4 regions of the Streptomyces tsukubensis genome follow, and region 1 is predicted to be linked to each of the others. Evidence: riboswitches for the same ligand, from Rfam matches in the RefSeq annotation. Region 1 holds a riboswitch; each other region holds the start of a gene.

The links. A riboswitch is a leader RNA that binds a small molecule or an ion and turns the genes downstream of it on or off. The one in region 1 is predicted to bind cobalamin.
Region 2: another riboswitch for cobalamin. It lies ahead of B7R87_RS10355 (ABC transporter substrate-binding protein); the one in region 1 lies ahead of B7R87_RS08175 (prenyltransferase/squalene oxidase repeat-containing protein).
Region 3: another riboswitch for cobalamin. It lies ahead of metE (5-methyltetrahydropteroyltriglutamate--homocysteine S-methyltransferase); the one in region 1 lies ahead of B7R87_RS08175 (prenyltransferase/squalene oxidase repeat-containing protein).
Region 4: another riboswitch for cobalamin. It lies ahead of B7R87_RS22715 (ribonucleoside-diphosphate reductase subunit alpha); the one in region 1 lies ahead of B7R87_RS08175 (prenyltransferase/squalene oxidase repeat-containing protein).

What each region holds. Positions count from the first base shown of each region.
Region 1 is NZ_CP020700.1:2,198,991-2,202,610, forward strand. It holds gene B7R87_RS08165 (hypothetical protein) at 1-538, shown strand, start outside; gene B7R87_RS08170 (MBL fold metallo-hydrolase) at 825-1,874, shown strand; cobalamin riboswitch at 1,949-2,112, shown strand; gene B7R87_RS08175 (prenyltransferase/squalene oxidase repeat-containing protein) at 2,252-3,514, shown strand.
Region 2 is NZ_CP020700.1:2,712,547-2,716,166, forward strand. It holds gene B7R87_RS10350 (FecCD family ABC transporter permease) at 1-679, opposite strand, end outside; gene B7R87_RS10355 (ABC transporter substrate-binding protein) at 676-1,701, opposite strand; cobalamin riboswitch at 1,740-1,883, opposite strand; gene B7R87_RS10360 (Mov34/MPN/PAD-1 family protein) at 1,909-2,331, opposite strand; gene B7R87_RS10365 (amino acid permease) at 2,494-3,620, opposite strand, start outside.
Region 3 is NZ_CP020700.1:7,635,656-7,639,275, forward strand. It holds gene metE (5-methyltetrahydropteroyltriglutamate--homocysteine S-methyltransferase) at 1-1,759, opposite strand, end outside; cobalamin riboswitch at 1,949-2,172, opposite strand; gene B7R87_RS31465 (TetR/AcrR family transcriptional regulator C-terminal domain-containing protein) at 2,290-2,985, opposite strand; gene B7R87_RS31470 (NAD(P)-dependent oxidoreductase) at 3,121-3,620, shown strand, end outside.
Region 4 is NZ_CP020700.1:5,470,534-5,474,153, reverse strand. It holds gene B7R87_RS22725 (extracellular solute-binding protein) at 1-206, opposite strand, end outside; gene B7R87_RS22720 (GntR family transcriptional regulator) at 597-1,361, shown strand; cobalamin riboswitch at 1,959-2,120, shown strand; gene B7R87_RS22715 (ribonucleoside-diphosphate reductase subunit alpha) at 2,260-3,620, shown strand, end outside.

The DNA of each region.
Region 1 (3,620 bases):
CTGCCGGGATCCACGGCCCCCCGAGCGGTCCATCCCGCTCGAACTCCCGGGCAGGCTGCACTTCGCGACCCGGTCGCCGGTCTGGTCGGGCGGACGGGCGTTCTGGGACCCGGACGCCGGGGGCACGACCTGGGCGCGGGCGTATCTGATCACGCTCGGCCAGTTCTCCGACATCGCGGCGCAGGAGATGTACCGCACCCCCGGCCCCGGTACGGATCTCGACCCGGCCGGGGCGCTGGCCGACGGGCGCGCGGCGCTCGGGCCGGGCCGGTACGAGACGCTGGTCTGCCCCGGGTTCGTCGGCGGGCTGCCGGTGCTGACCTTCACCGCGCCGTGGCGGTGCGGCGAGGTCCCCGGGGTGTGCCCGTCCGCCGCTTACCTGCGGCATCTGGCGGCCGGGCTGCTGGACGCCGGGGCGTGGGAGGCGTCCACGGTCGCGCGCTATCTGGCGGCGGCGCCGGGCGCGGAGGGGTGGACGCCGGAGCGGGTGGCGGAGCTGATGCCCGGCGCCGCGAAGCCGGCACCCGGTACCGCATAGCCGATGCCCGCTACCGCGAGAAAGCCCCGACGGCAGAGTTCCTGACACTGCATCAGATTCCGTTATGATGCAGTTGCCCACGTCAACGAGTAGCGGGGGTACGTGCCCCGGGGGCCACCGGCAGCGGGGCCCGCGGACCACCGCGAGCAGCACGAACAGCGCGAACAGGGGCACAGCCGGAGAACGAACCCCGCCGGGCACGGCGCCCACCCGCAGCCGCAGTCCCGCACGGGCCCACGGCGGCACCGATCGCCGCACCGTCCCGGAGAGCAGCCGAGGAGCGTGCATGCCACAGGTGATCGACCACGGCGGAGGCGTCTGGTCCGTCCAGGTCCCCATCCCCGACAACCCCCTCGGCCACACCCTGGTCCATGTCCTCGACACCGGCCGCGGCCCGGTCCTCGTCGACACCGGCTGGGACGACCCTGCCTCCTGGGACGCGCTCACCGAGGGTCTTGCCGCCGTCGGTACCGCGGTCCGCGAACTGCACGGGGTCGTGATCACCCACCACCATCCGGACCACCACGGGCTCTCCGGCCGGGTCCGGGAGGAGTCCGGGGCGTGGCTCGCGATGCACCCGGCGGACACCGCGATCGTCCGGCGCACCCGCGGCTCCCACCCCTCCCTCTGGTTCGACTATCTGACCGACAGGCTCGTCCGCGCCGGGGCGCCCGACGCGCATCTCGCGCCGCTGCAGGCGGCCCGCGCCGCGGGCCGGACCGGCGGCCTGCCCGGACTCGGCGCCGCCCTGCCCGACCGGGAGATCGTCCCCGGCGAGCTGCTGCCGCTGGCGGGCCGGAAACTGCGCGCGATATGGACGCCGGGGCATACCCCCGGGCATGTCTGCCTCCATCTGGAGGAGGCCCACCCGGCCGGGCTGCCCGGCGCCGGGAGGCTCTTCTCCGGAGACCATCTGCTGCCCGGGATCAGCCCTCACATCGGGCTGTACGAGGATCCCGAAAGCACTGTCGGAGCCGACGACGGCGACACCGATCCGCTGGGCGACTACTCGGCCTCCCTGGAGCGCATCGCCCGGCTCGCCCCGGCCGAGGTCCTCCCCGCCCACCAGCACGCCTTCACCGGCGCCGAGGCCCGGGTCCGGGAGCTGCTCGCCCACCACGAGGACCGCCTCCGGGGCCTCCTCGCGCTCCTCTCCGTACCCCTCACCCCCTGGCAGGCGGCCGAACGCATGGCATGGAACCGCCCCTGGTCCGCGATCCCGCACGCCTCCCGCACGATCGCCGTCTCGGAGGCCGAAGCCCATCTGCGCCGTCTGGTGAAACTGGGCCGCGCGGAGGTCCTGCCGGGGATACCGACGCGGTACGCGGCGGTCTGAGCCGATGCCGGGAAGCCTGCCCCGGTCCCGTACCGCCCGGAAATCCACCGCCGCGGGCGGCACCGCCCGCGACCGTCGGTAAAGTGGACTGGTCGTATCACGCCCTTACAGGGGGAAGCCGGTGCGAATCCGGCACTGACCCGCAGCCGTGAGCCGTCGGCGCGCGCCGTGTCCGTGACCCCGCAGGTCACCTCCGTACGCGCCGGGCAGAGTCGGAATGCCCTGTACGCGGACGTGACCGGCTTGCGCCACCGGCAGCCGCCGGTGGCCGGCACCGTCGAGGAATACGGGGCCGGAGCCCTGGTGCGTCCCGGACGCGCCCGTGCCCGGATCCCGGCAGCGTCCCGCAGAGGGCGCGGGAAGAGGCACCACCCGTCATGACCAACGCCACCACCGCACGCCGCGCGGCCGTCGCGCTCGCCGTCTCCGCCGTACTCGGCACGGCCCTCGCCCCCGCCGCGACCGCCGCCACCACCCCGCCCCCGGCCGCCCCGCTCCCCTCCGGCCTGTACGGCACCACCGACCCGGCGTACGACGGCGTGTGGCGGCAGTCGCTGGCGCTGCTCGCCCAGGACACCGTCGGGGTGAAGCCCGCGGGCAAGGCCGTCGACTGGCTGACCGGGCAGCAGTGCGCGGACGGCGCCTTCTCCGCGTACCGCGCCGACGCCTCGGCCGCCTGTGACGCCAAGCTGCCGCGCGATACCAACGCCACGGCCGCCGCGGTCCAGGCACTGACCGCGACCGGCGGCGCCGAGAAGACCGTCGGCAAGGCCGTCACCTGGCTGAAGTCGGTCCAGAACGCGGACGGCGGCTGGAGCTACAACCCGGGCGGCGCGAGCGACGCCAACTCCACCGCTGTGGTGATCGGCGCGCTGGCCGCCGCGGGTGAGAAGCCCGCGGCCGTGGCCTCCGCGAAGGGCGGGAAGTCGCCGTACGACGCGCTGCTGACCTTCGCCCGGCCGTGCACGGGAGCGGACGCGGGCGCCTTCGTCTACCAGCCGCAGATGCCGGGCGCCGTCGGTGACTCCACCGCCGCGGCGGTCGTCGCCGCGCAGGGTGCGGGCCTGGCCCCGAAGGCCGGAGCCGCCGGTTCCGTGGCCGGGGGCACGGTCTGCGACAAGGCCGCGAAGGACCTCAAGGGTGCGGCTCTCAACGGCGGCGCCTATCTGGCGGGCGCGCTCGCGAAGACCGGTCATCTGCTGACCCCGCCGATGCCGGGCGCCGAGGACTCGGCGCCCAAGCCCGACTTCGGGAACACTGCGGACGCGGTCGTCGCGCTGGCCGCGCAGGGCCGCACCGAGGCGGTGAAGAAGCCGCTGGAGTGGCTGAAGGCGAACGGTGCCGGATGGGCGAAGGAGTCGGGCCCGGCGGCGTACGCCCAGCTGGTCTTCGCGGCGAACGCCACCGGTACGGACCCCGCGGACTTCGGCGGTACGGACCTGGTGGCGGCCCTGAACGCGACGGGTCCGGCGCCGGAGTCGGCGTCGCCGTCCGCCGGTACCGAGAAGAAGAACGAGAACGACAAGAACGACAAGAAGGACGACGGGGGCCCGAACCTCTGGTGGATCGTGGGCGCGTTCTTCGCGGCGAGCGCGGGCGCGGGCTTCCTCCTCAGCGGCCGCCGCAAGCCCCGCGCATGACGACCTCCTCCGACCGCACCCCGGCCGGGGCCGCCGGGTCGGCCGGGCGCCCCGGCGCCGGAGCGGCAGCCGGTGCCCCGACGAGGCACCTCGCCGCGCCGACGGC
Region 2 (3,620 bases), 510 kb from region 1:
GGGTGAGGCCGACGACGACGGTCGGCAGCCAGACCGAGTCCCAGCGGGCGCTGCCGAGGCCGCCGAGCGACCAGTACAGCGCCTCGCGGAAGTGCTCCGGCCGGGAGGAGGCGACGAGGACCAGTGTGGTCAGGGCGGTGAAGACGTAGCTGATGGTGACCCCGGCGAGCACCAGCCGGGTGCCCGTCATCCCGCCGCCGTGCCGCGCCAGCCCGTACACCAGCAGAAATGCGGCGAGGGAGCCCGCGAAGGCGCCCGCGGGCAGGGCGACGGCGGTGGTCGTGCCGATGCCGAGGACCAGGACGAGGACCGCGCCGGTGGACGCCCCGGAGGAGATCCCGAGGAGGAAGGGGTCCGCGAGCCGGTTCCGCACCAGGGCCTGCAGGACCGTGCCGACGACACCGAGACCGGCGCCGACGACCACCCCTAGCAGGACCCGGGGCAGCCGGACGTCCAGGACGATCGTGCGGAAGGGGCTCGGCTCGGCGCCCGGCAGCAGGGCCGCGACGACCTCGCGGGGCGGGATGCGTACGGAACCGAGCGCGAGCGCCGCGAGGACCGCGGCGGCCAGGGCGACGAGCAGCCCGGCCGTCACGGCCCCGAACCGGAGCCGGGAGGCGGCGGGCACCGCGGCGCCCGCCTCCTGCCCGGCCCCCGCCGGCGCGAGGAGGCGCTTCATCGGGCGATCTGCGGGGCCAGCTTGGCGATCGCGTCGGGCGCGCGGACACCGAGGACCGCGTCCGAGAGCGGGAGGACGGCGAACCTCTTGTTCCGGATCGCCGGTACGTCCTTCAGCGCCGGGTCCGCAAGCAGCTTCCGCTTCTTCTGCTCCAGGCTCGTCGCCCCGTAGTCGTAGATCACGATCACCTCGGGCTTACGGGCCACGACCTGCTCCCAGGTCGCGTCACCGAAGCTCTTGGGGATGTCGGCGAAGACGTTCCGGCCGCCCGCGCGGCTGATCAGCTCGTTGCCGATGCCCTTGCCGCCGACGGTGAACGCGGTCTTGTCGCCGCTGTCGTAGACGAAGACGGGGACCGGCGCGGTCTGCGTCTTCTTCAGCTCGGCCGCGGTCTTCGCGACGGACGCCCGCGAGTCCGCGATCCACTTCTGCGCCCGGTCTGCGACGCCGAAGGTACGGCCGACCTCGTCGATCTCGCGGTACACGTCGTCGAGGGTGGTCCGCTTCTCGGTGCAGTACTCCAGGTTGAGCCGGGTGTCGATGCCCGACTTCTTCAGCTCGTCGCGGGTGCGGCCGTCCTTGGCCTCGAAGGCGCTGGCGTAGCCGCCGTAGACGAAGTCGGGGTTCGCGGCGAGGAGCTTCTCCTTGGAGGGGTACTCCTTGGCGACGACCGGGATCGCGTCATAGGCCTTCTGGTAGCGCGGGAGCACCTTGTCGTCGAGGTAGGCGGTCCCGACCAGGGACTTCTCCAGGCCCAGTTCCAGCATGATCTCGGTGACGTGCTGGTTCATGGTGACGGCCCGCTTCGGGGGCGCCTGGTAGGTGGTCTTCACTCCGCAGTTGTCGACGGTGTACGGGAAGCCGGGCCGGGCCTCGGCCTTCCCGCCGTCCTTGCCGGAGCCCGAACCGCCGGAGCCGCCGGAGCCGCAGGCGGTGAGGGCGAGCGGGAGCAGGGCGGCGGCCGTGACCGCGAGGGCGGTACGACGGCGTGCGGTACGGCGTCCGGATATGCGCATGGACATGCGTGGGTCCTCCTCCGGGGATCCGCGTCCCCTGGGTCATGGGAGAAGGGCGATGGGTCAGTTCCTGACTGACGGCCGCGGGACGGCACGCGGGGTGCGTGCACGTGTCAGCGGCTGTTCACAGTGGCGGGACCGCGCCGGATTCGCACCGGCTTCCTGGGTCCCACCGCCCCGTATGGAGTTGGAGCGCCGCACGGGCGCTGCGGGTCAGTATGCCTGGACGACCCGGACTTCCTCCTCGGTGACCTCTCCTTCGACGATCCGGAACGAGCGGAACTGGAAGGGGCCCGCTTCGTCGGTGTCGGCGGTGGAGACCAGGACGTAGTGCGCGCCGGGCTCGTTGGCGTAGGTGATGTCGGTACGCGACGGGTATGCCTCGGTCGCGGTGTGCGAGTGGTAGACGATCACCGGCTCCTCGCCGTTGGCGTCGAGTTCGCGGTAGAGCTTGAGCAGATCGCCGGAGTCGAATTCGTAGAACGTGGGCGAACGGGCCGCGTTCAGCATGGGGATGAAACGTTCCGGCCGACCGCTGCCCTCGGGGCCCGCGACCATGCCGCACGCCTCGTCGGGGTGGTCGGCTCGGGCGTGCGCGACGATCCGGTCGTACAGATCCTGGGTGAGGGTCAGCATGCGGATCAGGATAAGCGCGGACCGTCCGAATGGCGGAAGGTCCGGTCCGAACCGTTTCACGGTTCGGACCGGACCTTCTCGGATGCCGGACGGCGGGTGGGTGGGGCAGGCAGCCGCCCTCCCGCCGTCCGGCACGTTCAGGGGCCGGAGCCCCCGCGGCCGTCAGCGCTTGGCGAAGGCCGCGCCCTCCGGGTTCTTCGAGCGGAGGACCAGATAGGAGACGCCGAGCACCAGCGCCCACAGCGGGGCCACGTACAGGGAGATCCGGGCGTCCTTGTCGATGCCCATCAGCACGATGACCATGCCGATGAACGCCAGCGCGAACCAGCTCGTCCAGGGCGCGCCGGGCGCCTTGAAGGAGGATTCGGCGACCTCGCCGCGCGCGGCCTTGGCCCGGTAGCGGATATGGCTGACCAGGATCATGATCCACGCCCACATACCGGAGATGGTGGCGAAGGAGACGATCTTGTTGAAGGCGTCGCCGGGCCACTGGTAGTTGATCCACACGCCGATCAGCATCAGGCCCGCGGAGAAGGTGGTGCCGATCAGCGGGGTGCCGTGCTTGGTCAGCCGGGTGAAGAGCTTGGGGCCCTGGCTGTTGAGCGCGAGGTCGCGCAGCATCCGACCGGTGGAGTACATGCCGGAGTTGCAGGACGACAGCGCCGCGGTGAGCACGACGAAGTTGACGATGCCCGCGCCGATCTGCAGGCCCATCTGGTCGAAGGCGGCGACGAACGGTGAGACGCCCGGCCGGAAGTTGGTCCAGGAGACGACCGAAAGGATCATGATCAGGGCGCCGACGTAGAAGACGGCGATCCGCCACGGCACGGTGTTGATGGCCTTGGGGAGGGTCTTCTCCGGGTCCTTGGACTCACCGGCGGTGACGCCGACCAGCTCGACCGCGAGGAAGGCGAACATCACGATCTGGAGGGTCATCAGGGTGCCGCCGAGGCCCTTGGGGAAGAAGCCGCCGTCGCTCCAGAGGAGGGAGAAGGAGGCGGTGTCCCCGGCGTCGGTGAAGCCGAGCGTGATGATGCCCGCGCAGATCAGGATCATGCCGACGATGGCGGTCACCTTGACCATGGAGAACCAGAACTCCAGCTCGCCGAAGATCTTCACGGAGATCAGATTGGCGAGGTAGAGGACGATGGTGAAGCCCAGGGCCGAGATCCACTGCGGAAGGTCGAACCAGTACGTCATGTACTCGGCCGCCGCGGTGACCTCGGTCATTCCGGTGACGACCCAGAACAGCCAGTACGTCCAGCCGGTGGCGAAGCCCGCGAAGGGGC
Region 3 (3,620 bases), 5.4 Mb from region 1:
CCCCGAGGGGCTGGTCGTCGCGGACGAACGACCAGGCGAGCATGGTGACCGGTCCGGTCAGCATGCCCTTGACCGGCTTCCCGGTGAGGGACTGGGCGTAGCTCGTCCAGCGGACGGTCATCGGCGCGGGACGGGACACGTCCCCGACGAGGACCGGCGGGCGGACATAGCGGGTGCCGTACGACTGGACCCAGCCGTGCCGGGTGGCCAGATAACCGGTGAGCTGCTCGGCGAAGTACTGGACCATGTCGTTGCGCTCGGGTTCGCCGTGGACGAGGACGTCGACCCCCGTCTTCTCCTGGAACGCGATCACCTCCTGGATTTCGGACCTGACGCGCTCCTCGTACCCGGCCGTGTCGATGTGCCCGGACCGCAGATCCGCGCGGGCGGCGCGCAGTTCGTCGGTCTGGGGGAAGGAGCCGATGGTCGTGGTCGGCAGCAGCGGCAGCCCGAGGCGGGTCCGCTGGGCGACGGTCCGTTCGCCGTACGGTGCGGAGCGCCGGGCATCGGCCGCGGTGACCGCTCCGGTACGGGCGCGGACGGCCGGGTCGCGGGTGACGGGGGACGCGGCGCGCGAGGCGAGCACGGCACGGTTGGCCGCCAGTTCGCCGCTGATGGCGGGGGTGCCCCGGCCGAGGCCCCGGGCGAGGGTCACGATCTCGTCGGTCTTCTGCCGGGCGAAGGACAGCCAGCCCAGGATCTCCGGGTCGACGTCGGTCTCGGCGGCGGCGTCCAGCGGGACGTGCAGCAGGGAGCAGGACGCGGCGACGTCCACCCGGTCCGCGAGACCCAGCAGGGTGCCGAGGGTGGCGAGGGACTTCTCCAGGTCGTTGACCCAGATATTGCGGCCGTTGACGACTCCGGCGACCAGCCGCTTCCCGGGCAGCCCGCCGGCGGCGGCCAGATCGCCCAGATTGGCCGCCGCGGATCCGGTGAAGTCCAGGGCCAGCCCTTCGACCGGGGCCTTGGCCAGCACGGGCAGGGCTCCGCCGAGACGGTCGAAGTAGGAGGCGGCCAGCAGTTTCGGCCGGGCGGTCAGGGCGCCGAGGTCGCGGTAGGCGCGCGCGGCGGCGTTCAGCTCCGCCGGGGTGCGGTCCTGGACCAGGGCGGGTTCGTCGAGCTGGACCCACTCCGCGCCCGCCGCGCGGAGATCGGCCAGCACCTCCGCGTACACCGGCAGGAGCCGGTCCAGCAGCGTCAGCGGCTGGAAGTCGGCGGGCACCCCGGGGGCGGGCTTGGCGAGCAGAAGGTAGGTGACCGGGCCGACGAGGACCGGCCGGGCCGTCAGGCCGAGGGCGAGCGCCTCCTTCAGCTCGTCCACCTGCTTGCCCGAGTCGGCGGTGAAGACCGTGCCCGGGCCCAGTTCGGGCACGAGGTAGTGGTAGTTGGTGTCGAACCACTTGGTCATCTCCAGCGGCGCCACCTCCCGGTTGCCGCGGGCCATGGCGAAGTAGCCGTCGAGGGCGTCGGCGGCAACGGCCGCACGGTGCCGCTCGGGGATCGCACCCACCATGACGGTGGTGTCGAGGACATGGTCGTAGTACGAGAAGTCGCCGGTGGGGACCTCGTCGATGCCCGCCCCGGCGAGGGCGCGCCAGTTGGCGGTGCGCAGTGCCGCGGCTGCGGCCCGGAGGCCGTCGGCGTCCACCCGGCCCTTCCAGTAGCCCTCGACCGCCTTCTTCAGTTCCCGGCCCTGTCCCTGACGGGGGTAGCCGTACACGGTGGACCGTGCTGCCGCGGCTGCGGACTTCGTGGTCACGGAGATCTCCTTCGCGAGATGAATCCCTGAGATCCCGGAGACGGGAACGAGAGCGCGAAGGGGGCACCGGACGGAACCGGATCCCGCGCGGCACGGCGCGGTGTTCCGTACGGTACGTACTCCCCGGAATCCATCCGGGGTGTTCCCCGACCCGCCCACGAGGTCACCGGAATACCGCGCGCGGAACGTTCCGTACGCGGGCAACGGGCAGGTCTTCGGACTCGCGGGCACGCCTGCCGGTCTCCCGGCGGGCACCTAGTGGCCGTCGCTTCCCAGGCCCTTTCCCGGACCCAGTGCGTATGACGGCGGTCGTTCCCGCTCACCGCTGCGGGGCAGTCCCGGATTCCCACCGGGTTCCCTCTTACGACGCTCCCGTCCGGCTGACGGGGCGAACCAGCTGCGGGGCCAGCCTACGGTGCGCGGGACCGTTTCGGCGGCACGGGTCCATCATGCGGATCACCCGGTGGGACGAACGGCCCCCGCGGCGGGCACCGGAGCCGCCGCGGCAACTCCCCGGCGGGCCCCCGCCGTCACCGCGTCCCGCCCTCCCCGTCCGCCTCGTCAGGGCGCAGCGCCTCCAGGATCAGGCGCAGGCCGAAGCCGAACTCCACGGCCGGGTCGAAGCCGGGCCCCTCGGACTGGGCGGCGACCAGTTCCACGAGATGCGGGTGGCTGTCGGGGGAGAGCGCGGGCAGCAGGGCGGCCGTGATCCCGTCGCGGTCCTCAGGGGCGGCGAAGGGGAGGCTCAACTCCTGGAGCACCGCACCGTAGACGAAGCTGTCGATCACCCCGACCGCGCGGGCCGCCGCCCTGACGGAGAAGCCCCCGGCGCGCAGGGTGCCCAGGACGGCATCGTGGTGGCGCAGGGTGGCCGGGCCCGGCCGGCTGCGCGAGTCCATCAGACCGACGGCCCACGGATGGGCCAGCAGTGCCGTGCGGGCCGATACGGCGCGGTCGTGCATCGCCCTCTTCCAGCCCGCCCCCGGGGGCGGCAGTTCGATCAGGGCGAAGACGGCGTCGACCATGCCGTCGAGGAGATCGTCCCGGTTGCGCACATGGTTGTAGAGAGACATCGCCTCGACGCCCAGGGAGCCCGCGAGGGCCCGCATGGTGACCCCTGCCGCCCCCTTCTCGCCGGCCAGGGCGACCGCAGCGGCGATCACCCGGTCCCGGCTCAGGGGCGCCCGCTTCGGCCGGCCGCCCCGGCCGCCCGTGTTCTCCCGCATGGATGCTCTCCGCCCGTGTCGTCGTCCGGCCGTGCTGCTGCCGTCCCGTTGCGCCGTCCGGGTTCCGCCCCTTCGGCTTACGGTGTAAGTTCCACCGTGTCACTTACATAGTAAGTCGAAGGTGAGGGCCGCAGGATGGATACCGGACGGAGCGGGCGGATACGGAAGGTCTGCGTCGTCGGCGCATCGGGCAAACTGGGCCGGTACCTGGTGAGCCGGGCGCTCGACCGCGGCTGGGAAGTGGTCGGCGTCTGCCGCGAACGCAGCGTCGGCAAGCTCGACGGGTTCGCGGACCGGATCACGGTCGTCCCCGGGGACACCAACGACCCGGAAGTGATCCGCCGGGCCGTCGCCGGCTGCGACGGAGTGCTGACCGTGCTCGTCCCCTGGGGCGTACGGCAGTACTCCTCCGGTACCGCGCGGGCCGTGCTCGACCACGCCGAACCCGGTGCGCGGCTGGTCTTCTCCTGCGGCTGGCACGTGCCCCGGGACGACAAGGACCGCTACACCCGGACGTTCACGGCCTCCGTCCGGATCGTCACCCTGCTGAGCCGCGCCCTGAGGGTCGTCGACGTCGACGACCAACTCGCCGCCGCGCGACTGATCTTCGCCAGCGACCGCCGCTGGACCCTGGT
Region 4 (3,620 bases), 3.3 Mb from region 1:
GCGCCGGTCTTGGCCTCGAACTCGGCGGTCAGATCAGCGAGCCACTTGTCCGGCGTCGAACCGTCCATGGCCCAGAACGTCAGGGTCTGACCCTTGAAGCCGTCCTTGCCGGAACCCTCGCTGTCCTTCTTGTCGTCCGAGCCACACGCGGCAACACTGACCAACATGCCCGCGACACCGATCGCCGCGATGAGCTTGCGCTTCACGCCACCCTCCTAAGGGATGCCTGCCACCCCGCCCAAAACGAAGCCATACGCGAAAGTACTGCCTGGGGCTGGGACCCGGTCTTAAATGGTTTAGACCAGTACCCGGAGCTTGGCCTAGACCTTTCGGGCTGTCAAGGCTCGATAAACATGCCTGTCCAGTCCGTTATCGGACCGACATCAGGGCATGATCCGGGCAGGCTTGAGGCCTTCGCTTGGACTAGACCAACCCTAGCCCCCTCGGTGTATAAGAAGCAGTGGTGTCCACCCTGAAGGCAGAAAAACAGGAGGGACAGGGTCACTCCCCGGGACCGGCCCGTGCCACGATGTGATCCGCTACAGACGGAGGAGCCGGTGACGGCAGCAGCGCAGTCGGGAACGGGAAGGCGGGCCATGACGACGGACGGGGTGGGTACGGAGACCGAGGCCGGGACACCGACCCGGACCGCGCGCGTACCCAAGTACTACCGCCTCAAAAGGCACCTCCTCGACATGACGGAGACCCTGCCCCCGGGCACGCCGGTACCGCCGGAGCGCACGCTCGCGGCCGAATTCGACACCTCGCGCACCACCGTGCGCCAGGCGCTCCAGGAGCTGGTCGTCGAAGGCCGGCTGGAGCGCATCCAGGGCAAGGGCACGTTCGTCGCCAAGCCCAAGGTCTCCCAGGCGCTCCAACTGACCTCGTACACCGAGGACATGAAGGCCCAGGGCCTGGAACCCACCTCCCAGCTGCTCGACATCGGGTACGTCACCGCGGACGACACCCTCGCGGGACTGCTCGACATCTCCACCGGCGGCCGGGTCCTGCGGATCGAACGCCTCCGGCTGGCCAGCGGTGAGCCGATGGCCATCGAGACCACCCATCTGTCCGCCAAGCGCTTCCCGGCGCTCCGGCGCAGCCTGGTCAAGTACACCTCCCTCTATACGGCACTGGCCGAGGTCTACGACGTCCATCTCGCCGAGGCGGAGGAGACCATCGAGACGTCCCTGGCGACACCGCGCGAGGCGGGGCTGCTCGGTACGGACGTCGGGCTGCCGATGCTGATGCTGTCGCGGCACTCGCTGGACGCGCAGGGGGAGCCGGTGGAGTGGGTGCGGTCGGTGTACCGCGGCGACCGCTACAAGTTCGTCGCCCGCCTCCGCCGCCCCCAGGACTAGAGCCTCCGCTTCTCCATGTGCGCCGCGCCCCGACCCCTGTCGGAGCGCGGCGCCCCCCTTTTTTTTCCGGTACGCCGCGCAGGAGCACCCAGTGGCACGGCTCCCCCGCCGGAGTGGCAAGCAGGAGTGCCCAGGGGCGGGGCCGTCATTCCCGGAATGGCAGGCACGAGCACCCCGTGGCGGCGCTCCCCCTGCCAAGACGCCAAGCGGGAGTACCCGGGGGCGCGAGGAACTGCGCGACAAGCCGACGGCGGCGCGTGGTCGCATACGGTCGTCACCCGGCCGGGCGGGAGGCGGAATCCGTAACGGCATTGCATGCCGTCTGCCGAGCACAACACCGTCGTGGCCGATCGCGCAGTTTCCTCCCCCTACGCCTGGCGGCGTGGGAGGCGCCCCCCTGAAAACCTTCACCTCGCCCCCTGGGGAAGGAAGCCGTGCCCCTGAAACAGCCGCCTCCCGGCCGGGGAAGCGCACCGTGGCCCCTTGGAGGGGCTCGGCCGGGCCGTCCCGGGCAGGGGGCCGGGCCTCCCCGGAGGGGCGTGGACACCGTCGTGGACGGCCCCGGACCGTGCGGGAGCATGAGAGGCGCGACACAACATGTGGGGGCACCGCTTCGGCGGTGCCCCCACATGTATGCTCATCTCGCTGTCACCGCAGAGGAATCCGGTGCGAATCCGGAACTGTCCCGCAACGGTGTGCTTCGGCGTACTTTGTCGCGCCAGGGCAAGTCCGGCCGTCTGCCGACAGCGCACCCGGATCGTCCGACCCGGGTGCCGAGACGTCCGGGCCTCGCGGTTGGGCCGGTGGACGCCGTGCGTGCTGCCCGTTTCCGGGAACGTCCGGCCTGCCCACCCCTCCCCCGCCGACGGCCCGCGAGCCGAGCGAGGGAGAGCACCACGTGACCATCGCGCCAGCCGATCCGGCTTCAGGCACCGCCCAGCAGCTGCCCGGGCAGACCCCCCGGCCCACTGCCGCGACGCCCGAGGACGGGCCGGGGACCGCCCTGCTGCGGACCCTGACCGACCTCACCGCCGATCTGCCGGACACCGACCCCGGCAGGGTGGCCGCCGCCGCGCTCCGCGGCCGGCACCCCGGATCGGACGCGGCGGAACTCCATCAGCTCGCCACCGACGCCGCCGCGGGCCTGATCTCCGATGATCCCGCCTACTCCCGGCTGGCCGCCCGGCTGCTGACCCGGACCATCGCCGCCGAGGCCGCGGGCCAGGGCTCGGTCTCCTTCACCGCCTCGGTGCGGGTGGGACATGACGAGGGCCTGATCGCGGACCGTACCGCCGCATTCGTGGAGCGGTACGCCGAGCGGCTCGACGCGACGATCGACCCGGCCGCCGACGACCGCTTCGGCTACTTCGGGCTGCGCACCCTCTACAGCCGCTATCTGCTGCGCCACCCCATCACCCGCCAGGTGATCGAGACCCCGCAGCACTTCATGCTCCGGGTCGCCTGCGGGCTCGCGGAGGACGACGGCGTACGCGCCCTCGACGAGGTCGTCGCGCTGTACGGGCTGATGAGCCGGCTGGACTACCTGCCCTCGTCCCCGACGCTCTTCAACTCCGGCACCCGCCACCCGCAGATGTCGTCCTGCTATCTGCTGGACTCCCCGCTCGACGAGCTGGACTCCATCTACGACCGCTACCACCAGGTCGCCCGGCTCTCCAAGCACGCCGGCGGCATCGGGCTCTCGTACTCCAGGATCCGGGCCCGCGGCTCCCTGATCCGCGGCACCAACGGGCACTCCAACGGCATCGTCCCGTTCCTGAAGACCCTCGACGCCTCGGTCGCCGCGGTGAACCAGGGCGGCCGCCGCAAGGGCGCCGCCGCGGTCTACCTGGAGACCTGGCACGCGGACATCGAGGAGTTCCTGGAGCTGCGCGACAACACCGGCGAGGACGCCCGGCGGACCCACAATCTGAATCTGGCGCACTGGGTCCCGGACGAGTTCATGCGCCGGGTCGCGGACGACGCCGAATGGTCGCTCTTCTCCCCCGCCGACACCCCCGAGCTGGTCGACCTGTGGGGCGATGAGTTCGACGCCGCCTACCGGGCCGCCGAGGCGAAGGGCCTGGCCCGCAAGACCATGCCCGCGCGTGAGCTGTACGGCCGGATGATGCGGACCCTGGCCCAGACCGGCAACGGCTGGATGACCTTCAAGGACGCCGCCAACCGCACCGCCAACCAGACCGCCGAGAAGGGCCACACGGTCCACTCGTCGAACCTCTGCACCGAGATCCTCGAAGTCAC